DNA from 4 places in the Ruegeria sp. AWH4_226 genome. Region 3 is predicted to be linked to each of the others. Evidence: riboswitches for the same ligand, from Rfam matches in the RefSeq annotation. Region 3 holds a riboswitch; each other region holds the start of a gene.
What was found. Region 3 has a riboswitch for cobalamin ahead of ACXAET_RS15195 (hypothetical protein). Riboswitches for the same ligand answer to the same signal wherever they lie in the genome.
Positions count from the first base shown of each region.

Region 1: another riboswitch for cobalamin. It lies ahead of ACXAET_RS11550 (DUF1636 family protein); the one in region 3 lies ahead of ACXAET_RS15195 (hypothetical protein).
Region 2: another riboswitch for cobalamin. It lies ahead of ACXAET_RS07390 (DUF1636 family protein); the one in region 3 lies ahead of ACXAET_RS15195 (hypothetical protein).
Region 4: another riboswitch for cobalamin. It lies ahead of nrdH (glutaredoxin-like protein NrdH); the one in region 3 lies ahead of ACXAET_RS15195 (hypothetical protein).

Region 1 is NZ_JBSWUU010000001.1:2,333,112-2,339,126, reverse strand. Features, by position in the region: gene ACXAET_RS11560 (ABC transporter substrate-binding protein) at 1-531, opposite strand, end outside; gene ACXAET_RS11555 (ABC transporter ATP-binding protein) at 549-1,334, opposite strand; gene ACXAET_RS11550 (DUF1636 family protein) at 1,331-1,687, opposite strand; cobalamin riboswitch at 1,789-1,996, opposite strand; gene ACXAET_RS11545 (aromatic ring-hydroxylating oxygenase subunit alpha) at 2,181-3,269, opposite strand; gene ACXAET_RS11540 (MurR/RpiR family transcriptional regulator) at 3,266-4,153, opposite strand; gene ACXAET_RS11535 (FAD-dependent oxidoreductase) at 4,222-6,015, shown strand, end outside.
Region 2 is NZ_JBSWUU010000001.1:1,509,868-1,515,882, reverse strand. Features, by position in the region: gene cobN (cobaltochelatase subunit CobN) at 1-1,304, opposite strand, end outside; gene cobW (cobalamin biosynthesis protein CobW) at 1,308-2,363, opposite strand; gene ACXAET_RS07390 (DUF1636 family protein) at 2,366-2,740, opposite strand; cobalamin riboswitch at 2,830-3,037, opposite strand; gene ACXAET_RS07385 (NAD(P)-dependent oxidoreductase) at 3,478-4,434, shown strand; tRNA gene ACXAET_RS07380 (tRNA-Cys) at 4,478-4,551, opposite strand; gene ACXAET_RS07375 (protein-L-isoaspartate O-methyltransferase family protein) at 4,780-5,433, shown strand; gene ACXAET_RS07370 (TolC family outer membrane protein) at 5,531-6,015, shown strand, end outside.
Region 3 is NZ_JBSWUU010000001.1:3,060,489-3,066,503, reverse strand. Features, by position in the region: gene ACXAET_RS15210 (5'-nucleotidase C-terminal domain-containing protein) at 1-377, shown strand, start outside; RNA gene ffs (signal recognition particle sRNA small type) at 417-515, shown strand; gene ACXAET_RS15200 (alpha/beta hydrolase family protein) at 547-1,404, opposite strand; cobalamin riboswitch at 1,539-1,758, shown strand; gene ACXAET_RS15195 (hypothetical protein) at 1,840-2,247, shown strand; gene ACXAET_RS15190 (protein-tyrosine phosphatase family protein) at 2,249-2,743, opposite strand; gene ACXAET_RS15185 (DNA polymerase III subunit gamma/tau) at 2,880-4,640, shown strand; gene ACXAET_RS15180 (YbaB/EbfC family nucleoid-associated protein) at 4,770-5,114, shown strand; gene recR (recombination mediator RecR) at 5,178-5,771, shown strand; gene ACXAET_RS15170 (DUF805 domain-containing protein) at 5,974-6,015, shown strand, end outside.
Region 4 is NZ_JBSWUU010000003.1:363,432-369,446, reverse strand. Features, by position in the region: gene nrdE (class 1b ribonucleoside-diphosphate reductase subunit alpha) at 1-1,945, opposite strand, end outside; gene nrdI (class Ib ribonucleoside-diphosphate reductase assembly flavoprotein NrdI) at 1,927-2,331, opposite strand; gene nrdH (glutaredoxin-like protein NrdH) at 2,356-2,577, opposite strand; cobalamin riboswitch at 2,661-2,853, opposite strand; gene ACXAET_RS20175 (HupE/UreJ family protein) at 2,970-3,971, opposite strand; gene ACXAET_RS20170 (peptidyl-prolyl cis-trans isomerase) at 3,968-4,789, opposite strand; gene ACXAET_RS20165 (DUF3604 domain-containing protein) at 4,951-6,015, opposite strand, start outside.

The DNA.
Region 1 (6,015 bases), 730 kb from region 3:
TTTCCAGCCGTTTACAAGCCCTTCTGCTTTGTCTTCGACATGCATGACCTTGCCCAGGCGCAAGACATCATCGAACAGAAGGTCCATGCTGGCGGCCGGGCGATCTTTGTCCAAATGCACACAGCTTTCGGTCAGGATCATAGTCTTTATCCCAAAAGGCTCCAGTGTGTCCGGTGTCACATCGCCGCCGGGCTTCATACCGTAATACCAGCCAGCAAAGAACAGATCAGGCTCGACCGCGACAAGGTTTTCGACGGTTGGGTATTTCGGTGCGATCTCGGGGATGTCACCACGCAGTTGGTCAAATTCGGGGCTGGTCTTGTACCAGCCTGTGATGCCGGTCAGGCCGACAATCTTGTCTTGAAGTCCCAATGCAAAAGCCATGTCGGTCATGTTCATGTCATGCACCACAAGGCGCTCGGGTTTGGTGTCGAAAACCAGCGGTTCGCCGCAATTGTCAATGGTCACTTCGTGCGCGGACGCGCCACCTGCGATCAGCATGGCCAGCGCCACAGACCAAAATTTTCTCATGAGAAGCACTCCCTTTTTTAGGTTGAAACAGTTGTTTTTCTTATATCCAGCGCCGGGATTACGCGGCCTTCGTGATGAAAGCACAGGTAATCGACACCAAACGTGTCGCGCACGTGCTCGGGCGTCAGCACCTTGGCCACGGGGCCAAAACTGGTGATCCGGGTAGATTTCATCAGCGCGACATGAGTGGCAAATTCGGGGATCATAACCAGATCGTGCACGATCATCACCACCGTGATGCCAAGGTCGGCGACCAATGACAGCATCCTGCCCTTGGCGTCAGGATCAAGATGATTTGTCGGCTCGTCCAGAAACAGTAACGAGGGATTTTGCGCCAGGGCACGGGCGATATGGGCGCGCTGACGCTCACCGCCGGACAGGACCGCCATCTTTTTTTCTGCCAGACCATCCAGTCCGGTCAGGTTAATGATCCGGTCCAGATCCTTGGCGTGCTCCTCGGTAGATCGGTCCGAAAGGATCGGAATCTGACCCAATGCAACATAGTCCCGCAAACCAAGCCGGCCATCCGGCAATTCCTGCTGACTGACCACGGCCATCATTCTGGCCCTTTCCGCAGCGGACATCTGTTTCAGGCTTTGGCCTTTGATCCAAACATCGCCCAAAACAAGCTCTGCCGCCCCGCACAGCAGGTTCAGCAGTGTCGTCTTTCCCGCGCCGTTCGGTCCGGCGATGGCGAGGATGGCCCCCTCTTCCAGCTCAAATGATGCGTGCTGCAGAAGCACGTCGCCGTTGAGGGCGTAGTATTCAAGATCACGCGCAACCAAAAAAGAAGGGCAGGTCATCCGGACGTCTCCACTTCGATTCGGGGCATTCGGGATAAAGTCTTGCGAAACAATGCGCGCGGTCTTTCCGTGGCATTGGTCCAGCCGTCTGAACTGTTTTGATATTGATGTGCAAACTCTGCCAGCGCCTGAATATCCTGCTCGGTTTGAATATCACCGAACAGATATTGGGCTTTGCCATGGGCTTGAAACCCAACGGTTGTCGGTCTTTCGCACCCTGCCATGCAAGCAATAGCGCGAACCAAGAAGCCGGTCGGCAACTTGTCGGTCAGCGACTGGCTTAATGCTTCTGCAGACATACCCTCTTTGCAGCTCGAACATATCAGCAGGAAATGATCACGTGTCGCTGGCATACTGCGCTCCGCTTGATGCAAAGCGCAAAAAGAAGGTGCCAAGTGTCAGAACACGCATATGACGTGTCATCAAAGCCTCCTTCCAGGACGCCCCGCCCCGGGTTGGTTTATACTTGATGGCAGGTCTCCTGACTTGCGGGTCATCGCTTGGCCATCCTTCCCGACCTTTCGGCCAGTGGATTCTTGGCGTCGCTCACCGCTTACAGTTGCGGGGGCAGTCACGGATTTGGCGCCACGCGGCAGTCCTCACCGTATTCCCTTTTCATCCATGGGCGCATGTCCCAGGGAACCATCGTGTTTAACGAGTGCCTGACTTCGCTGCATGCGTCAATACAGGAATACGCGACCCACCATAAAATCAGGTCGCCGGTTGAGGATATTCGGAAAGCCGCGTCGGCAAACAGACTGCGGTTGGCTTGAGCTAGGGCTTACAGTCCGGGAATCGCGCAGGGCAATCTACTGCTAGCAGCAACGGGGCAGACGCTATGACGCGTCAGTCAACGCCCTCGCGCATCCACTGCTGCAGCCGGGCGATTGAGTGTTCGGACATCACCCCGCATCCGGGATCCAGCACCAGCGGGCCGGGTCGATACCCCCGGGATTTCAAGCCGCGGTGGACGCTTTCAACAAGCCTGATGTCCTCCTCGACCGTGGTTTCCCGATCCTGAACGGCCAGTTGCCGGATCACTGCGCTTTCTGAACCGCCTTCGGTGTACCACCCACGGAAAACGGTACAGTGGTCAGCATCATTGGCACGCCAGTGATATGTGTTCAGCACGTTGCCCGGGTAGCATTGAAACGAAAACATCGGCCACAGGAACCACGACTGATAGTCCCCGGCATGGGGCACCGACAAGTCGATCGGATAGGTCATCTTGTCGAGGCTCTGACACTCGGTTGTATGACGCAGGACGTACCCGCCGTTCGCATCGGGCTGGATGTCATATGTTTCGGGTTTCACCACACCCTCGGCGAAGGTCGGGTGATTGGTCGGGCAGTGATAGCATTCCGAGTAATTCTCGACACTAACCTTCCAGTTGCAGTTCTCTGGTATCTCGACCCATTCCAGTGGTTCGAGATCGTCAATCTGAGGCACAAAAGCGCGGATTTCTTCGCGTACGCCGGGGTACCACTCATCCATTGGGGCGGCTTCGTCATCCAGGTTGACGAAGATGAAACCATTGAACACCTCAGTCCGGACCGAGGTCAGGCAGATCGCGCTGCGGTCAAAGCCGGGGACGGACTTGATATTTGGTCCGGCCCGCAGTTGGCCGGACAGCTCATACGTCCAAGCATGATAAGGGCAGACGACGACGCGGGTGTTTCCCGCACCCGTCACCATTTCATGCGCACGGTGCTGGCAGACATTGTAAAAAGTGCGGATTTCGCCATCGCGCCCGCGGATGCAGAACAGGTTTTGCCCGGCGATTTCGAACGCAAAGTAGTCGCCTGTTTCCCGCACCTGCGCCACATGGCCGGCAAACTGCCACGTTCGCGCAAGAAGTCCCTGCATCTCACGCTCGAAAATTGCAGCGTCGGTATAGTACCGAGCGTCCAGAGAGTGGGTCAGCGGTGCGTTCATTCGGGCTCCTCCGCGTAGAGGCCTAGTTGGTGTCTGCGTTGGTGAAATCTTGCCACGCGCTCGACAATCTCATCGCTGGAGCCGGCGATCACGAAGGACAGTAGCGTTTCCAGCAAAGCGATGGTCGAAACGGATGACGGGAAGAATTGCGGTGTGTCGGCGGCCACGACAAACCCGTGCTGCGCGTTCAGTATGACCGGACTGGCAGGGCTGTCTGAAATGCCGATGACAGTTAAACCTTGTTGCCGCGCCAGTTTGATCGCCTCAATTACCTCGGTGCGGTAGGGATGGCATGTAATGGCAATCAGCACGTCCTGTTCATCAGCCCAGGCCAGATCGTCCACCGGTGTGGAGCCGGGTCTGGGGATGGCATGGAATTGCTTCATCCCCGTTGAGGCAAGATACGTGAAATTCCGCGCGTTCGAATTGTTGACGCCGACGCCCAGAGTAAACACCTGTCGTGAAGTCCAGATCGTTTCGGCGGCTTTCTCAAGGCGCTGAGCATCAATCCCTGCAAAGGTTTCTTCGATATTGCGGATCGCGGCACCGATCATATCGGCATAGAGCCCACCCATCTCACCGGACTTGCCGATGTCCTGCAGCCAACGGGCGCGGTCGGGAAACGAGACCGTGCCTTTACGAATCGCATCGCGGAAGGGTGCGCGGAAATCCTCGTAGCCTTCGAACCCCACCTGTCGGGCCATGCGCACGAAAGTGTTCGGCTTGACGTTGGCGGCCTCGGCGATCTCGCGCACTGTTGAAACCCCAACATCCGTTGGGTTTTCCAGCACGTAACGCGCGGCTTTCTGGGCCTCGGGCGTCAGGGCGTCCCATTCCTGGCTCAGTCGGTTTAGAACGATTGATGATACATTTGTGTCATTCATGATTGACGATGGTACAAACGTGGAATTAGCGTGTCGAGCAGAAACGCGACTCGGGAAGAGGAAAAATCATGTCCGAGAAACATTTGCCGTCACATGCCCGCGTCGTCATCGTGGGCGGCGGTGTCATGGGGGTCGGTCTTGCCTATCACCTCGCGCATGAAGGGTGGGGCGGTGATACTGTTCTTCTGGAAAAGGCTGAGCTGACCAGCGGCAGTACGTGGCACGCGGCGGGCCAGATCACGCATTCGACCTCAAGCTTTGGGCTGGGCAAATGTGTGGATTACAATATCGGGCTGTATTCGGGCGCGTTAGAGGCTGAAACGGGTCAACCGGTAACGTGGCATGGCTGCGGGTCGTTCCGTCTGGCCTATACCGAGGATGAGATGGACTGGCTGCGCCACACCTTGTCGGTGGGCCGGTCGCTGGGCTTCAATATCGAACTTGTCGGCCCTGAAAAGGTGGCCGAGCTGCACCCGTTCTACAATCTCGAAGGCGTTCTGGGTGCGCTGTACACGCCCGATGACGGGCATGTCGATCCGACCAACGTGACCATGGCGATGGCAGCCGGGGCACGTCAGAAGGGCGTGCGCATTGTCCGCAACTGCCGCGCCACCAACATCACGCAGGCCGAGAATGGGGAGTGGGTGGTCGAAACCGAGATGGGCACCATCACCTGCGAGCATGTGGTGAACGCAGGCGGCACCTATGCCCGTCAGATGGGCGAATGGTCGGGGCTGCAATTGCCGATGACCTCGATGACGCACCATTACTTTGTGACCGAGCCGGTGCCCGAGTTCCAGAATCTGGACAAAGAACTGCCGGTGATCCGCGATGATCGCAAGGTCTCGGGCTATATCCGAATGGAGCAGCAGCGCGGGCTGATCGGGATCTATGAAAAAGAGAACCCGAACTCGGTCTGGCATGACCATTGCCCTTGGGAATATGAAAACTGGCTTTTCGATGCGGATTATGACCGGGTGATGCCGTGGCTTGAAGAAAGCCTGAACCGCATGCCGATCTTTGCCGAGTTGGGTATTCAACGCGATGTGCATGGGGCGATTTCACATCCGCCGGATGGCAACCCTCTGATCGGGCCTGCGCCGGGTGTGCGGAACTACTGGTGCTGCTGCGGCACGCAGATCGGGATCGGTTGGGGTCCGGGCCTGACCCGCGAATTGGCGCGCTGGATGGTGCATGGGGCCGCCGATATCTCGATGCGCGAATTCGACCCGCGGCGCTTTGGCAGCTATGCCAACAAGGAGTGGCAGGTGATCAAGGCCGAGGAAGATTACTGCCTGCGCCACGAAATCCCCTTCCCGCATTTCAATCGGCTTGCGGGGCGTCCAATCAAGCCGTCGCCACTGTATGAACTGCTGAAATCCAAGGGCGCGGTGCATGAAGAGGTCTACGGTTTTGAACGCCCCCGCTGGTTTGCACGGGACGGGGTCGAGCAGCGCGATCATTATTCTTTCCGTCGCACGCCCGCTGACGACATGGTCGCGGCCGAGGTCAAGGCGGTGCGTGAGCGCGTCGGGATCATGGATGTCACCGCCTTCACCAAGGTCGAGGTTTCGGGGCCGGACGCTTACGCTTTGCTGGATCGCCTGACCGCCAACCGGATGCCGCAAAAGGTCGGCTCGATCACCCTGACCCACATGCTGAACCGGCGTGGCCGGATCGAGTTGGAGACCACTATCGTTCGCATGGCCGAGGATCGGTTCTATCTGGTCTGTGCCGCCTTTTTCGAACAACGTCTGCTGGATCATCTGGCGCAACATCGCGCAGATGAGGATGTGCAGATTACGGCTCTGTCCTCTGATTGGTCTGCCCTGTCGCTGAACGGCCCTCGGTCGCGCGATGTG
Region 2 (6,015 bases), 1.6 Mb from region 3:
GCAATCCGGGCGTTCAGTAAGGTTTCGGCAACCGGTTCCTCAGGTGCGGTATCGTAGCCTTCGTCTTGCAGGTCAGACAGCATGGCCTCAGCCGAGGCCAGCGCATCCAGACCCACCGCATGAGCCATCTGCCAATCCTTGCCGGGATAGGTCGACAGGACCAGAGCCGGGATCTGATCCGCCTTGGGCTTGTCGTACAAGCTCAGCCAGCCGGTCACCCGGTCGATAATGGCCTCGATCCGTTCGGGTTCGGCCCGGTGCGCGAACCGAGAGTATTCGAGATCGGGGTCTCGCTTGCCCGGCTCTTTGAACGACGCGATACCTGCGGAAATCCTCCCGTCCACTTCGGGCAGCACCACGTGCATGGCAAGGTCAGCGGGTGACAGCCCGCGCTCTGCCTCGGCCCAGGCCTTGCGGCGGGAGGTGGCAAGAGCGACCTGAAATACCGGAACCGCGGCCGCGTCCAGCGGAGACGTTCCCGACGCCCCCTTGCCCGAGAAAGAGGTGGCGTTGATAATCGCCGAAGGTCGCAATGCCACCACCTGTTCGCGCAGCCAGTCTGCGGCGGCAGGTGCTTTAAGCGAGGGCGCGAAAAGGCCGATAGCCTCGAACCCGCGTGCACGGAGGCTGCGCAACAGTACTGCGATTGGGGCTGTATCGGCAGAGGTTAAATACGCGCGATAGAACGTCACAAGAATGCGCCTGGCGCTGCCAGAGAACGCTGTATCAGGCGCGATCACTCCGCGATCGGGGCACCATGCACCGCATTCAGGGATTGTTTTAGCCCCCATAACCGGCCCGGCGTAAAGGCCCGCTGCCAGCGCCATCTGCGCCAAAGCGGCTTGTGCGGCGACCTCTCCACCGGTGTCACACAGATGCGCCAAGCGGCGCAGGGTTGAAACGGGCAGAGTGGAAAAGTCATCCAGCCGCGCGTCTTCTCGCCCGTCTGCGGGCAGAACGGCCAAGGCAATTCCTTTGGCCTGTGCGAGGGCAAGAACCTGTTGCAAACCGTATGACCAATAGGGGACGCCCCCTATGAGGCGGATCAGGATGCCTTTTGCCCCCTCTAGCGTCTGCTCGACGTAAGTGTCCACGGACAGGGGGTGTTTCAAAGCGGTCAGGTTAGCCAACCGCATCGTCGGCATCCGCCCTTCCGGCCCGCCGCCGCGATGCCAGCCAGCCGCGAAAGCACCCAGGTCACTGTCCGAGAATGACAGCACCACCAAATCCGCCGGGCTTTGGCCCAGATCGGTCGGGGTTTCTGTTTCCTCTAACCCGTGGCTTTCGCGGAAGACGACATGCATGGCTTATTCAGCAGCCTCGGTCACAGCCATCAGTATATCACGGATTTCGGCTTCTTTGATATCATCATGTTCGGCGATCACGACCAGACGCGAGCGGCGCTCTTCACCCGGTGCCCACGGGCGGTCATATTGGTGACGCACGCGCGCACCCACCGCCTGTACCAGCAAGCGCATCGGCTTACCTTCAACTGCGGCATATCCTTTGACGCGCAGGATATTCAGCTCCTTGGCCAAGCGTTCTATTTTGGCAACCAATTCGGCAGGGTCGGTTTGTTCCGGTAAGTCGACGATGATGCTCTCGAAGTCATCATGTTCGTGGTCGTGGTGGCCGTCGTGGTGTGATGGACGCGCGTCCATGTCATCCTCGGCAGCGGCCCCAAGGCCCAGCACAACGCGCACATCCACAACACCGTCGGCAACCTCGACCACCGGCAGCGGGCGCGGGGCCTCAGCGGCGATGATCTCCTTGGCCTTGGCCACGCCGTCCGGACCGGCCAGATCGGGCTTGGTCATCAGGATGATGTCGGCGCAGGAAATCTGATCTTCGAACACCTCGGACAGGGGTGTTTCGTGGTCGATCGATTCATCTGCCAGGCGCTGGGCATCCACCGCCTCGACATTTGGGGCAAAGCGACCGGCGGCAACGGCCTCGGCATCGGCCAGAGCGATCACTCCGTCAACCGTGATTTTCGAGCGGATATCGGGCCAGTCGAACGCCTTGAGCAGCGGCTTTGGCAGGGCGAGGCCCGATGTTTCGATCAGGATGTGTTCAGGGCGTGGTTCCAGCGCCATCAAGGCTTCAATGGTTGGGATGAAATCATCGGCCACGGTACAGCAGATGCAGCCATTCGCCAGTTCCATGATGTTTTCCGCCGGGCAATCCGGGATTGCGCAGGATTTCAGGATATCGCCATCGACGCCGACATCGCCGAACTCATTGACCACAACCGCCAGGCGTTTGCCCTGCGGATTCTGCATCAAGTGTTTGACCAGCGTTGTCTTGCCGGAGCCCAAGAAGCCGGTGATCACGGTAACGGGGAGTTTTTCGAGGTTGCTCATTCTCATGCTCCAATCGGGGGAATACGGGCCGCACAGTTCTTGCGGAAATGTTCAGGACGTTCGCGCCATTTGACCAGACCGTCTTCGGCGGCGAGATACTTGGTGACGCCTTCGATGATGGTGTCAACGTGTTCGGTCTCATCGAGGTTTTCATAGACGAAGGTCCAGCGTGTCGGACCTCCGCGCAGTACGATGGAACAGCCCTGATCGCAGTTTGACAGGCATTCGACTGGTTTCAGGTCTATGCCGTCCGGCAAGCCAGCATCCTCAAGCGCCTTGTGCAATAATCTGCCCGGTCGCTGCGCATCATCCTCGATGGGCAAGCCTCGGCGGCAGGTTGTACAGACCAGCAATTCGACTGGTGCAGTCTCGGTCATGTCTCTCATCCCCCCAATCCTTTATGGGGGACGGGGTTTCATGCGGGCCACGTCTGCACATGGACCCGACACCGGATCACCCCGCCCGGTTTCAACTTCGTGTGCTGGCAGGTCTCCCGGCTTGCGGATGTCAGAGGATCACTCTGGCAGGTGTCCCGCCTTCCCGGCCGTGAAGGCCAGTGGCATTGGGCACCCTCTCCGGTCACGGTCGCGGGGGCGGCTGCGTTTGACGGTCTTTCCGCTGACGCATTCCCTTTTCATCCATTAAAAACGGACACCAACGTATCGGACATGCGGTACCAGCAGGGGGGTTGTCAAGCACGAGGCAAGGGTTGCAATCGTTCAGATCAGAAAAGCGACAAGCCCGTGTCAATGAGCGGCATTTGCGGCCGGCCCGTTCAGCAGCCTGAGACTGAATGAACCGGCGGTGAGTAGGGTGGACATATCTTGATAAACTCTTAACCACCGTGCCTTCCCGTGAAAAGCTTTCGCCGTAAGTCAGACTTGAGAAATTGAAAGAAAAAGAAACCCGCCCTTTGCGTCGGTCACAGGTCGTGTGCCGTTGTCACAGAGTTGAGATAAAATGCGGCCGATACTCAACTGCTTAACCCAGCAGGCTTTGGTGGGTGATCCATATGCCACCACAATTATTTGACCAAAACTCGGAGCATTATTCGTTTTCTTTTCCGGCAAGCAAAACGGATACTTGCCCGAACTGCGACCGTCAGGAGGAAGAGATGCGAGTCGGTTTTATCGGTTTAGGAAATGTGGGCGGCAAGCTGTCGGGATCGCTGTTGCGAAATGGAATTGACTTGACGGTCCACGACCTCAACCCCGATCTGGTGGCCGAGTTCGTGGCTAAGGGCGCAAAAGCGGCGGAAGACCCCGCTCAGATGATGCGGGATTGCGATGCTGTCATCACCTGCCTGCCATCCCCAGCAGCCTCGGACGCTGTTATGCAGGAAATGCTGCCCGAGGTCGGGCCGGGCAAAATCTGGATGGAGATGTCAACGACGGACGAGGCGGAAGTCAAACGCCTTGGCGCTATGGTCATCGAACGCGGAGGTGCAGCCGTTGATTGCCCGGTTTCCGGTGGCTGCCATCGTGCGGCAACGGGCAATATCTCGATCTTTGCCGGATGCGACCGGGAAACCTTTGAACGTATCTTGCCTTTCCTGACCACGATGGGGCGGCGCGTGCTGCATACAGGTGATCTTGGAACTGCCTCGGTCTTGAAGGTGCTTACAAATTATCTGGCCACCGCCAACCTGATCACCTGCGCCGAAGCACTTGTTACAGCAAAGGCAGCAGGGATGGATCTAAACACGACCTACGAGGCGATCAAAATCTCGTCAGGTACCTCGTTTGTCCATGAAACCGAGAGCCAGGTCATTCTGAACGGGTCCCGTGACATCTCTTTCACGATGGATCTTGTGAAAAAAGATATCGGTCTGTTTCAGGAGGTCGCCGACCGCGCTGGCGTACCTTTGGAAATCAACCCGGTGATGATCGAAATCTTCAATGACGGGATCGCGCGCTATGGCGAACGTGAACTGTCGCCGAATATTATCAAGCGGTTGGAAGAAGTCACAGGGCTAGACATTACCGCCCCGGGATTTCCGATCGAAATGACGGATGACGAACCGGAAGAGCCCGGCTACGAGGTGATCCCGCAAGGCCGCCGGGCCGAATGACGCACCATATGTGGTTTCGAAACAGTCTGTGTTTTCAGAAGAGTGGAGGCGAGTACCGGAATCGAACCGGTGTACACGGATTTGCAATCCGCTGCGTCACCACTCCGCCAACTCGCCTTATTAAGTAAAATCAATTACTTGAGGTGGTGTGTCAGGCGTTTTAGCACCTTTCTCGGGGGGCGTCCAGTGGCTTGGATGTAAAAATCCGTACCCAGGTGCAGCAGCTTGGCCTGGTCGAACTCTGCGCGCCTTGTATTCGGTTCAACTTTCGACACCACAGCCGTTGCTGGTTTCGTCCGGATATGGCACAAGCCAAGCATTCTTGGGACTAACATGAGCGATCCAATGACAGATTTCGCAACCCGACGTCGTACGATGGTTGATACACAAGTCCGACCCTCGGATGTCACGAAATTCCCCATCATAGACGCAATGCTGACCGTCCAGAGAGAGAATTTCGTGCCCGATTCTTATCGCGAAGCGGCCTATGCCGAGGGTATCATCGACCTTGGGGATGGACGTTGTCTGCTTGAACCGCGGACACTGGCAAAAATGCTGGATGCGCTGAATATCTCGAATGACGAGGTGGTTTTGGATATCGCCCCCGCGCTGGGCTATTCCACCGCTGTTGCAGCCCGCATGGCACAGTTGGTCGTCGCAGTGGAAGAGGATGAGGCTCTGGCGGCAGAGGCACAGACCCTTTTGATGGAAGCCGAAGCCGACAACGCGATTGTACACGTGGGTCCGTTGCAACAAGGCGCGATCGAGCATGGACCCTATGATGTCATAATGATTCAGGGCGGGGTCGAGCAGGTGCCCGACACCCTGATCGAACAGTTAAAAGATCGCGGGCGCATCGCCTGTTTGTTTGTCGAAGGAAAGCTTGGCACCGTTCGGATCGGTCACAAATCTGGTGGACAAGTGACGTGGCGTTACGCATTCAATGCCAATGCCCCGGTTTTAAAGGCATTTTGCACTGAGTGTGCATTTTCGCTATAGTTCTGACGCATATTGTTCTGCTGCCTTGATTAGTTGAAAACAAACGCGCAAACTGCGGTCAGGGCAGCGTAATTTTGTTTTTTAGAAGGAATTGGGTATGCGTTCAAGGACAGGGGGAAGGTTTGTTAAGGCACTTGCACTGACTGCGGGAATCGCACTCAGTGCCGTGCCGGGGCGTGCGGTTTGGGCTGATAACCTGACAGACGCCTTTATTGGGGCTTATAACACCAGCGGTCTGCTGGAGCAAAACCGCGCGTTGCTACGTGCGGCTGACGAAGATGTAGCGATTGCATTATCTGCGCTGCGTCCAATCATCAACTGGGCGGTCGAGGTTAGTCAGGACTATACGCGCTCTACCGTGAGTGATGTTGTGACGCGGGATGAGCCCTCTACATTTTTCACCGGACTCACGTTGAGCCAGTTGGTCTATGATGGCGGCTTCTCGGTGCTGGGCAAGCAGTCTGCGCAGGAAATCGTTTTGTCGACGCGACAGGCCCTGCTGGATGTTGAGCAATTCGTTCTCTTCCGTGCGGCCAATGCCTACTTGTTTGTTCTGGAACAAGAAGAGGCGGTTCAGATTCG
Region 3 (6,015 bases):
CCCCCACTCACCAGCGTATTCGAAACATTCGTTTTGAGGGGCAACCATTGACGGCTGATCAGCGGTTTGTGGTTGCGTCGAACAATCATCGCGCCAATGGCGGTGGCCATTTCCGATTCATGGAAGCGGCAGAGCTCATAAACCTGCCACCCTTGCTTGTTCAACGCGCCCTGCAGGATTATCTGTCCGGCTCTTTGCCGCGCGACCCGCTCGAGGCTGCCCCCTACCCGTTTACCTTTGTGCCCTTACAGGGGGCGACATCCCTGCTTCGAACAGGCCAGAAGGCGCAGGATCATCTAGTGGAACTAAGTGGTTTCGACCCTCAAGTCATCGGAACTGATGATGAGGGCTTTTTGCTTGTCCGATTGACGCTCTGACGGGTTGTGTTTCGGAAGTGGTTTGCTTATATCCCTGCGTGAGAGGTTGGCGCGGGCGAGCGCCTCGCCAACCTGGTCAGGTCCGGAAGGAAGCAGCCACAACGAGCCCCGCTTGGGTCGATGTCCAACCTCTCACTTCTTCCTCACCATTTCCTTCTCCGCGTCCGGCCTAGGCAATCAATCGCGGCCAGACTGCGGCGTTGCGACGGGCAAAAGCTCCGATATGTCCTACCTTGGGCAAACCAAGCTCAGTCGGAGACAGGACATGCCGGCGCGCGTTGGGTCCGAAAAGACCGGCCAACCGCCAAACCGCCTTCGGCGGCACTACATCGTCATCGTCGAATGTAAAAAGATCCACGGGTGTGTCTGGCGGCGCTTCGCGAGCGTCGGGCAAGGTCACTCCGATTTCGGGCAGATAGTTGCGCGGCGCGGTACTCCATCCGCGCCACTGCCAGTACACTGACGCGGGCAAATCTGCCCCGAAACCCAGCGCCTTGCCCGGTAAATAGCCCAGTGCTTTGACGGCCAATGGGGCATGACCGTACCAGAACAGCAAGGCAAGCCCGCGGTATGGCCACGGGTGATCCGACACTGTGACCAACCCTGAACATACACAAATCATACGATCAATCTGATCCAGATCGGATTGAATCGGCCCCAACATTCCACCGATGGAATGGCCAATGCTCCATTGCTGCGCATCGGGAAATCGCTTTCGTATTTCGGCGCGTGCTGCGGGCATATCTGTCAAAGCCCAGTCCGCCATCGTGGCCCGTGCCGCCTTTAGCGGACCGCTCAGCGAATGGCCAAAGTCGCTGTAATCATAGGTCAGGCAGGCCATTCCCTGCTCAGCAACCAGCCAGCGCGCAAAATGCTGGTAGTAGTCCCGAGGCACGCCGGTTGCCCCGTGAATGACGACGGCCGTTCGGGGCGTGTCTATCGGGCAATATAGCCGAGCCGACAATTCGGTCGCACCTGACGGAATCAGAATATCCTCGGTCAGCACGGCTTGTTCGGTATCCAGCATCCTACCCTCTATCTGAACTAATCAGTTCACCTGATGTATCCGCATGGATTGCCGGGCCAAGTCAACCGGGTTTCAACATGACCCCACGTCCACCTCGCAAACCAACAGGCCGCTTGACTCAAGCCACCCTGACCCGCTAGCGAGGGGCTGATGGTTCCTGCCCCGGATCTCGGGGCCGGATGAAAAGGGAACACGGTGCGGTCCTGCCCGTAAAATCGGAATGGACCAAGGCCGAGACTGCCCCCGCAACTGTAAGCGGTGAGCAATGCCGGAATACCACTGACCGCAAGGTTGGGAAGGTCGGCAACGCGATGACCCGCAAGTCAGGAGACCTGCCATCGAAACAAAATCGAAACTCGGGCGGGGCGCCCGGACAGGTCGTCAAGACATTGTCACACCTGATCCATGCCCCGATCCATGCGCGGAGGGCGCAGTATGATCTGGAAGACAAAGACACACCAATTCTCGGCAACCATGTGTCAGAAAACCGGCAAAACCTGCCCGGCACTGGCGCAGATGGCGCGCTCAGTCTTGCAAGCGATTGACGTTGCGGTCCCGGCGACAACCCCTGAGTTTGAATTCGACGGCAATAGCGAGCTGTCCTATTGCCCGCAAGGCTGCGTCGCACGGTTCAGAGCGCAAAAAGACCTCATCCGTGTCTATTGCGGGGCCACCGATGATGCCCCTGTTGAAACGCTTGAGATTTACGCGGACATGATGTTTGGCCTGGATACAGCCATTCGTCCAGCAGGCATGCTGACCACCCCGCCCTGCGCAATGCTGGAAGTCACAACCCTTGCAACAGAGCCTGTCGTTGAGATAGATCGGCAAATGGCGCTTTGACCTATCGGCCTATCGCTGGGCGGGCCGCCCAATCCATTTGATCATGTGTCTCGACAGCGCGCTCTCGCACGGCACGCAATCGCTTTAACGCGGTTTCAGGGCATTCTCCCTGCTCGACCATAAGGCGCAGCACAATCATGCCAGAGCGGCCGCAACCCCCGCGGCAATGCACCAGTACCTTCCCCCCACGGGACAGTATATGCGACGCAGTCGCGCCGATATCGGCCCAAGCCGTATCACCCGGCGGGGTCGGAATAGCAAAATCTTCAGTCGGGAAGTGTACCCACCTGATATCTTCTGCACGCAGGTCATCCCCCAAACGGTTCGCGCCATCTTGCAGCATTTCACCCGTTGTTGTCACCGAGATCACAAGATTTGGCTGCCAGCCACGGATTGCGCCCAAATCACGTAGGTACTCACCGCCGCAGCCGGGCAAAGGCGACAGGGCAACGGTGCCGTTTCCAACGTGGACTGAGTGAATTGCGAACTGACCCACTGCACCCTCTCTCTTTCCTCTGTGCTTCTACGACGTGCAAACATCCCGGCAAACCCATTTTCATCTTATGTGGCTGTGGACGCCGGGCGCGGGGGTCTCTACGCTGCGGTCCTGAACCGAATCCGACAGAGCAGACATGAACGACACGCCCAGCCCCGCCTATCAGGTTCTTGCCCGCAAATACCGCCCGGAAACTTTTGCTGACCTTGTGGGTCAGGACGCAATGGTGCGCACGTTGAGAAACGCGTTCGAGGCTGATCGGATCGCGCAAGCTTTCATCATGACCGGTATTCGCGGCACCGGAAAAACCACCACGGCGCGGATCATCGCCAAAGGCATGAACTGCATCGGTCCGGATGGTCAAGGCAAGCCGACAACCGAACCCTGTGGTCAGTGCGAGCATTGCGTTGCCATCATGGAAGGTCGCCATGTCGACGTGATGGAAATGGACGCCGCCAGCCGAACTGGCGTGAACGATATTCGCGAGATCATCGACAGCGTCCGCTATCGCGCCGCCAGCGCACGCTACAAGATCTATATCATCGACGAAGTTCACATGCTTTCGACGAGTGCGTTCAACGCGCTGCTCAAGACGCTTGAGGAACCGCCTGAGCATGTAAAGTTCATCTTCGCCACAACCGAAATTCGCAAGGTGCCGGTGACGGTCCTGTCGCGTTGCCAGCGTTTTGATCTGCGCCGGATTGAGCCCGAAGATATGATTGGCCTGCTCCGCAAGATCGCGGCGGCCGAAAACGCTCAGATTGCGGATGACGCCCTGGCCTTGATTACGCGTGCTGCTGAAGGATCGGCGCGGGATGCCACGTCGTTGCTGGATCAGGCAATTTCACACGGGGCGGGTGAAACCAGTGCAGACCAGGTGCGCGCTATGCTGGGCCTGGCCGATCGCGGACGCGTGCTGGACCTGATGGACATGATCCTGCGTGGTGATGCGGCGGCGGCGCTGACCGAATTGGGGGCGCAATATGCCGAAGGCGCAGATCCTCTGGCCGTGCTGCGCGATCTCGCAGAAATCACCCACTGGGTGTCCGTGGTTAAGATCACCCCGGACGCGGCGGAAGACCCGACAGTCTCACCCGACGAGCGCGCGCGCGGTCAACAAATGGCCGAGGCACTGCCAATGCGCGTCCTGACCCGGATGTGGCAGATGCTGCTGAAGGCGCTCGAAGAGGTCTCGGCTGCGCCAAACGCCATGATGGCGGCTGAGATGGCCGTTATCCGTCTGACCCATGTGGCTGACCTGCCCAGCCCCGAAGAGCTGATCAAGCGCTTGCAGGATACGCCGCCTCCGCCGCCCAATGGTGGACCCAGTGGTGGAGTGGCTGCGCCGTCGCAACCTGCCGCGCACACTCGGACGCCGGTGGCATCGTCCTACACAAGCCCCATGCGCGGAGGGGCCGGCGCACCAAGCGCCGCTTTGGCGCAGGACGCGCAAACCGCTCTGGCACGTTACCCGACCTTTGATCACGTGGTCGATCTGATCCGCGCCAACCGCGATGGTGTCCTGCTGGACGAGGTCAAACGCGCGCTGAGGCTGGTCGCCTACCAGCCCGGACGTATCGAATTCCAGCCGACCGAACGTGCCTCGCCGCAATTGGCGCAGCGTTTGGGGACAGCGCTGCAACGGTGGACAGGCAATCGCTGGGCGGTCACGGTCGTCAACGAAGGCGGTGGGGAAACGATCTACGAAAAGGAAAACGCGGCAGAGGAAGCGTTGAAAGCCGAGGCGCGTGCACATCCTTTGGTGCAGGCTGTTTTGGCCCAATTCCCCAAGGCGCGGATCAAAAGCATCGAAACACCGCAACAGCGCGAGGCCAAGGTCGAAACCGAAGCGCTGCCCGAGGTCGAAGACGAGTGGGACCCGTTTGAAGAAGACTAGGCATGCCCGGACCCGACGGGAAGAAAGGTTTTGCAAAAGACCGTGACGACGGGCGGGAGCCTGTGTGCCCTTGTGCGGCGCGGATGCCGCCCGTATTTAAGCGACAAACCGATTTGTAGGAGAAAAGCGATGCTCAAAGGACTCGGCGGTCTTGGCGACATGGCCAAGATGATGAAATCCGCCCAGGATTTGCAAACAAAGATGGCAGAAATGCAGGAAGAGCTGAACACCATCACGGTTGTCGGCGAATCCGGTGCTGGGCTGGTCAAGGCTACAGCCACCGCGAAGGGTGAGTTGAAAGGTCTGGACATCGACCCGTCGATCTTCAACGGCGACGAAAAAGAAGTCGTCGAAGACCTGATCCTTGCCGCCATCAAGGACGCGCAGACCAAAGCTGCAGAGCGCGCGCAGGCTGAAATGGCCAAGCTGACCGAAAGCATGGGCCTGCCCGCAGACATCAAGCTGCCGTTCTGATAAACACTCCTGACGGATTATCGGCCGGGTACCCTGCCCGGCCCTTTTGCAGGAGCATGCGCCGTGAGTTCGAACAGCGACATCGACAACCTGATCGACCTGATGGCCAAGCTGCCGGGTCTCGGCCCCCGCTCGGCCCGTCGCGCGGTGCTGCACCTGATCCGCAAACGTACACTGTTGTTGACGCCGTTGTCCGACGCGATGCAGCAGGTCGCCGCCACCGCGCGTGAGTGCCTGAACTGCGGCAATATCGGCACCACCGATATCTGTGACATCTGCGACAGCGAGGCTCGCGCGACCGGAGAGCTGTGCGTGGTCGAGGATGTCGCCGACCTCTGGGCGATGGAGCGCGCGGGCGTCTTCAAAGGCCGCTATCACGTTCTGGGTGGAACGCTGTCGGCACTGGACGGTGTCGGCCCGGACGATCTGCGCATCCCCCGCCTGAAGGATCGGGTCACGGCTGAGGGTATCACCGAAGTCATCCTGGCCCTGAACGCCACCATCGACGGCCAAACCACCGCCCACTACATCGCTGATCAGTTAGAAGGGCAAGTCCGTCTGACCTCACTGGCGCAAGGCGTGCCGATTGGGGGCGAGTTGGATTATCTGGATGACGGGACGATTACCGCGGCGTTAAGGGCGCGGAAAGAAATCTAGTTAGAAATCCGAGCACTTTATTGTCGATCAATGGATGCTCATGCGAGCATGCTCACTCATTTTTCTGTTCTCGAATTCGAATAAACGTCCATCTGCACAGCTGTGGTATACGTGGATTGCACCTCAGTACCGGGGTGCGAGAGTCAGTTCAGAATGTCTTTGCCAGAAATTTGTTTGGATTAGTAATTTAGGAGCCCTACCGATGGAGAATTTGCTGACCGCAGTAAAACGGGTGTTCTCAAAA
Region 4 (6,015 bases), on a different contig from region 3:
GTTCGGTGGCCGCCGCGTATGTGTCGATCAGCGCCTCGGGGCCAATCTCATAGGCATCGCGGTAGTATTCTAGGTTATCATTGTTCATGAAAGCCGCCGGGTAGTAGACGCGGCCGATCTTGCCCTCTTTCCGGATTTCGATCTTTGAGACGATGGGGTGGATGGAAGAGGTCGAGTTGTTGATATAGCTGATTGACCCGGTGGGCGGCACCGCCTGCAGGTTGCGATTATAAAGCCCGTGTTTCATCACATCGGTTTTCAACTTGGTCCAATCGTCGCGTGTGGGCAGGGTCATGCCATCGAACAGACCTTTCACCCTGTCGCTTTCCGGCAACCAGTCACGAGTCGTGTATTTGTCGAAGAAAACACCCGAGGCATAATCTGACTCCTCGAACCCTTTGAACGGCGCGCCCCGCTCTTGCGCCAGATCGCAGGAGGTACGGATCGCGTGATAGGCTACAGCGGCAAAGTAAACGGACGTAAATTCAACGCCTTCCGCACTGCCATAGTGAATATGTTCGCGCGCAAGAAACCCGTGCAGGTTCATCTGACCCAGACCAATCGCGTGGCTTTCGTCATTGCCCCGGCGCACCGAGGGCACCGAGTCAATCGCCGACATCTCGGACACTGCGGTCAGCGCCCGGATCGCGGCCCCAACGGTGCGCCCAAGATCACCACCATCCATGGCCTTGGCGATGTTCAGCGAACCGAGGTTGCAGGAGATATCCGTGCCCAGATGCGAATAGCTGAGGTCATCGTTGAACTCGGACGCCTCGTTCACCTGCAAAATCTCGGAACACAGGTTCGACATGTTGATCCGGCCCGCAATGGGGTTCATCCGGTTCACCGTGTCTTCGAACATCACATAGGGGTAGCCGGATTCGAACTGGATCTCTGCAATAGTCTGGAAGAATTCACGTGCGTTTACTTTGGATTTGCGGATACGCTTGTCATCTACCATCTCGTGATACTTCTCGGAGACCGAGATTTCCGAGAACGGAACGCCATAGACCTTTTCCACATCATGCGGTGAGAACAGATACATATCGGCGTTTTTCTTCGCCAGTTCGAAGGTGATATCGGGGATCACTACGCCCAGAGAAAGCGTTTTGATACGGATTTTCTCATCCGCGTTTTCGCGCTTGGTATCGAGGAACCGCATGATGTCGGGGTGGTGCGCGTTCAGATAGACCGCACCAGCGCCTTGCCGTGCGCCCAGCTGATTGGCATAAGAAAAGCTGTCCTCCAGTAGCTTCATCACCGGGATCACGCCTGAGGACTGGTTTTCGATGCCTTTGATCGGAGCCCCGTGTTCGCGGATATTGGTCAGCAATAACGCGACCCCGCCGCCGCGTTTGGACAGCTGAAGGGCCGAATTGATGCCGCGACCAATGCTTTCCATGTTGTCTTCCAACCGCAGCAGGAAGCACGAGATCAACTCCCCGCGTGAGGCTTTGCCCGCATTCAGAAAAGTTGGGGTCGCGGGCTGGAACCGGCCATCCAGAATCTCTTCCATGAAGGACATGGCCAGCGCCTCATCCCCTCGGGCCAGTGCCAGTGCGGTCATCACAACACGGTCTTCGTAACGCTCCAGAAAGCGCTGCCCGTCACGGGTTTTTAGCGTGTATGACGTGTAATACTTGAACGCGCCTAGGAAGGTCGGAAAGCGGAACTTTTTAGCGTAAGCCGCATCCCAGATTTTGCGCATAAAATTCTTGGAATACTGATCCAGAACGGCTTCTTCATAATAGCCCTCGGAAACCAGATACCCCAGCTTTTCATCCAGCGAGTGGAAGAACACGGTGTTCTGATTCACATGCTGCAGGAAATACTGCCGCGCGGCCATGCGGTCCGCGTCGAACCGGATCTTCCCCTCGCCATCATAGAGGTTAAGCATCGCGTTCAGCGCGTGATAGTCCTGCTCGTTTAGGCTGCTGTCGAGCATAGGTGTCTCCCTAGTTTCTCAAGGCCTGCGCGCACGCGGGCGATATCGGTTTCGGTGCCGGCCAGCTCAAAGGAATACAGCAGTGGCACGTTGCATTTTTGGGCAATGATGCGACCGGCAAGGGCATAGGTCGCACCGAAATTTCGGTTCCCGGCGCCGATAACCCCAGCGATCCCGGCGCGCCTGTCCGGATCGTTCAGGAACCCAATGACCTGTTTCGGCACAGCGCCGCGCCCTTGGCCATCTGCGTAGGTCGGGCAGATCAGAACATACGGGTGCGAGGGGCGTGGCATCTGGTCTATCTGCATCGGAATGCGCAAAGCAGGCAGGCCCAGTCGCGTAACAAAGCGATGGGTATTTCCCGATTTCGATGAAAAATAGACCAGCGCCGGGCTCGGCGCCGCCACGGATCAGACCAGCTGAGCGATCATGTCAGGCCGAAACCCGGACCAGTGATCGCTTCCGGCGACAACAACAGGAGCTTGACGATATCCCAGCTCAGTCACGTGGGTCATGGCGCTGTCATCCTGCGTCAGGTCAACCACGTCATAGGTGATACCTTTTGCATCCAGCGCGCGGGTGGTGGCGGTACATTGCACGCATGCGGGTTTGGAATACACGGTAATGCTCATCTGTCCTCTGTCCTTTTCGTCAAAAGCCGAGGACGCCATCGCGCAGACCTTCCCTGCGCACGCCCCCGAACCCTCCGTTCGTGGTTATCGTTCTTGCTTGCGGCAGGTCTCCTGGCTCGCGGATCAACGTTCAGGCTGGCCTTCCCAAAAACACTGTTTCAGTGGCGTGTTCAGCCGAACTTTCCGCTTACAGTTGCGGGGGCAGCGCCGGAATTTCACCGGTTTCCCTCTTAGTTTTCGATCGGAATCGAAATCACCGAAGCAACTTCATATTGGGTTTGGAAGTAAGTCGTTGTCAATATGTAGTATGCGCTTCGTGTTAATTTCTTCGTTGGGGTTGCACTATCAAACACGGCGCCGCCTCGCATCTCCCACCGTCCAGAGAGCCATCTTTAAAAACCATTCACACGCTGGACAAGCCAGAAAATCGACACACACCCGATAGCATAGCCAGTGATCGACCTTGCAATTGTCTCGGACCCTAATGGAAACGGTCGTATCACATGGCGCCATAGGAATAGCCCAAGTGAAAGACCCGCGACGAAAACAAGCTGCCCCGCTTCGACCCCCACATTAAAGGCCAAAAGAGCGGTTGGAATATCCTCGGGGGGCAGGCCAATCTCGGACAGGGCACCGGCAAAGCCAAGCCCGTGCAAAAGGCCGAAACAAAAGCAGACAATCCAGGGAAATTGCTCGGACAACCTGACTTTACCGTCTTTGTGTTTGAGGATTTCCAGCGCCATAAACACGATTGAAAGGGCGATCACGGCCTCGACCGGGGCCGACGGAACGTGCAACACACCAAGTGTGGCCAGCGCCAGCGTGATCGAATGCGCCACGGTAAAAGCTGTCACAGCCCCGATTAAGCTCCATGGATCACGCACCAGAACAAACAGGGCGAAAACGAACAAAAGGTGGTCCAAACCTTCCAGGATATGCTCGAAGCCGAGCCAGAAGTAACTTACGAAAACGGATGAAGTGGATGGATTCTCAGGCAGGTTCAGAACAGCCGTCTCGGGTGTGAGTCGAAGTGTCACAGCCGAGGCGTCCAAGGGTTGATACCGCAGCAAAACGTCGTTGCGCTGCCGTTCCAGGCCCTGAATGGTAACAGCCTGACCGGCGATTTGGGTATTGCATTCGGCGATCCAGGAAGAAACCCAGGCGGCCTTGTCGAAAAAGGGCTGCGGCCCCTGCGCCGGAGTGCAGGACGCAGGCAGAACGGCGTCGATCTGCATCGGTTGACCATTTACATCCGGTATGCGCCAAAGCACCTGCCATGTATTGGGGGCAAGCTGTTTCAGGTCCAGATATCCGGGGTCAAGGGCATGCGCATGGCCGGTTCCAGGCACACAGACCAGCCATATCGCCAGCATAAAACCAAGCAGCCCCTTCATTCCTGAGGGTCCGGTGTTTGAATGCGGTATTGCGCGGCAAGGTTTTCATACTGCGCCTCAGCCAGTTCCCGCGCTTTGTCCCGGCGCCATGCCGCCAAAACTTCTTCCCGAATCTCATTCAAAGGCGGCAGGACTTCTGGCCGTGTTTCGGTAATCCTGACAAGGTGCTGCCCATAACCAGATTGGATCGGACCTATCCACTCGCGCGGCTCCACCACAAACAGCGAGCTTGAAAACCCCTGACCAAACGTGCCATCGATGGCACTGGAAGCTGACAGAGGTAGAGAGCTTGGCATCAAAGATCCCAGGCCGATCTCAGACCAATCCTTACCTGCTTGCAGTTCGGAAAACGCCCGGTCGATTTCATCCGATACTGGTTGAACGCCAAGAAAAATCTGATCGAATGCAAGCTGCGCCGGCACTGTAAACCGCCCGGCATTTTCCGCGAGATATGTGTTAAGCGTATCGTCCTCGGGGACCACGGATGACGCAATCCCATCGAACAGAAAGTTCATCTTTTGCGCCAGCCGCGCCCGGACAATCTGATCTCCGCGATCCAGCCCCAGCTTGCGCGCTGCGCGCACGAGAACCTCTTCACGTATCCTTGCATCGATCAGAGCTTGCAATTCATCACTGCGTGGTGCGCGTTTCCAAGTGGTTTCAAAACGGGCCGCCAAAAGGTCAATTTCGCCATTGTCGATCACTATTGTATCGGGCCGCTCAGGTGTTTCGCCCGTTTGGCCGACCAGAGAAAACCAGCCAAATATGGCTGCTCCAATCAGAACGAAGTGAAGCAGGGGCTCTTTCAAAATGCGCATGAACAGTCCTGAAACCAAGTCGTTACTTGCGTCAATCGTAGGGTCGCGTTGTGACGCAAGTCAAATGGCTGATGGGCGGGTTCTTCATGAAAACCAATGCTGTGACCCAGTGTCGAGACGTTTCTCGGAACGCCTCGACGCGGGTGTGCGTCCTGGCTGTTTCATTCGCCTGGCGTGTACCAGATCGGCGAGGAGTAGGCGCGTTCCTGATGGATCAGCTGGGCCTCCGCAGGCAGGTCGACGCCAAAGCGCAGCTTGTCATACAAAACCCAGCGCGGGGTTGGAATTTCAAGAACCCGCGCATAGTAAAAGGCGCGCTCATCCGGGTTGAAATCGGGGTCGGTCCATACCGTGATCAATTCGGATGTGCCGATCCTGTTTGTCCAGCTTGCGGTATCCAGATCCACGGTGTTGCCGACCTCGGGCAGGTTGCCATCAGCATCAATGGCGCGATCATCAGACCAGGCCACATTATACACCTGTTCTTGCAGCATACCGTCAGTATCCAACCAGCCTTTGACGACCTGAACCCGATCCAGATTGGCCCCGATCGGGTCACGCAACGCACCGATCAGAAAAGTCGGGGCACCATCCCCTTCGCGGGGGCGCAGATCACTGCCCATGGGCACGCCCTTGGTATAGCCGACTTTAGCAATGAATCTGGTTTCAAGATCGCTGTCATCAAACTCCCAGCCGCCAAAGAACCGCAGGCCTATCCGAGGGCCAGTCGTTGCATAGGTCTCGCGCCGCTTGAACGCATCGAAGATTGCGGCGCGCGTGTTGTCGGTGGCCCACACCGCAGTGTATCCGGATGCAACCAGCGTGTGGCCTTCGATAACGCCTTTATCGCTTTCGACAAACGGATGCAGTACCCGTGTGGCCGACGGTTCGGCGCTGACGGATTTGCCGAAATAGTTCTCTTCTTCCGCGGTGGTAAGGGATGTGTGGCTGTCAGTGGCGCCGCCCATTCCGAACTTATAGGGGTTCACGCCGAACTTCTCTTCCAGCGCCAAGCCCCGTTTCAGGGCTTCGCGGGCATATTCGCCGGCCAGCATGTCATCTGTCTTCAATTCGCTTATGTCGAGGTTGCCGACATCCCAGTTTTCATAGTCGGCGAAGGGATCGTCCGGGCTGAGGAAAGGGTGCGCCTCACCATCGCCCTTGATTTGCGTGACCTCGTAATGCGGTTCCCACTTGGCGCGGTTGCTTACGTATTCCTCATCAAC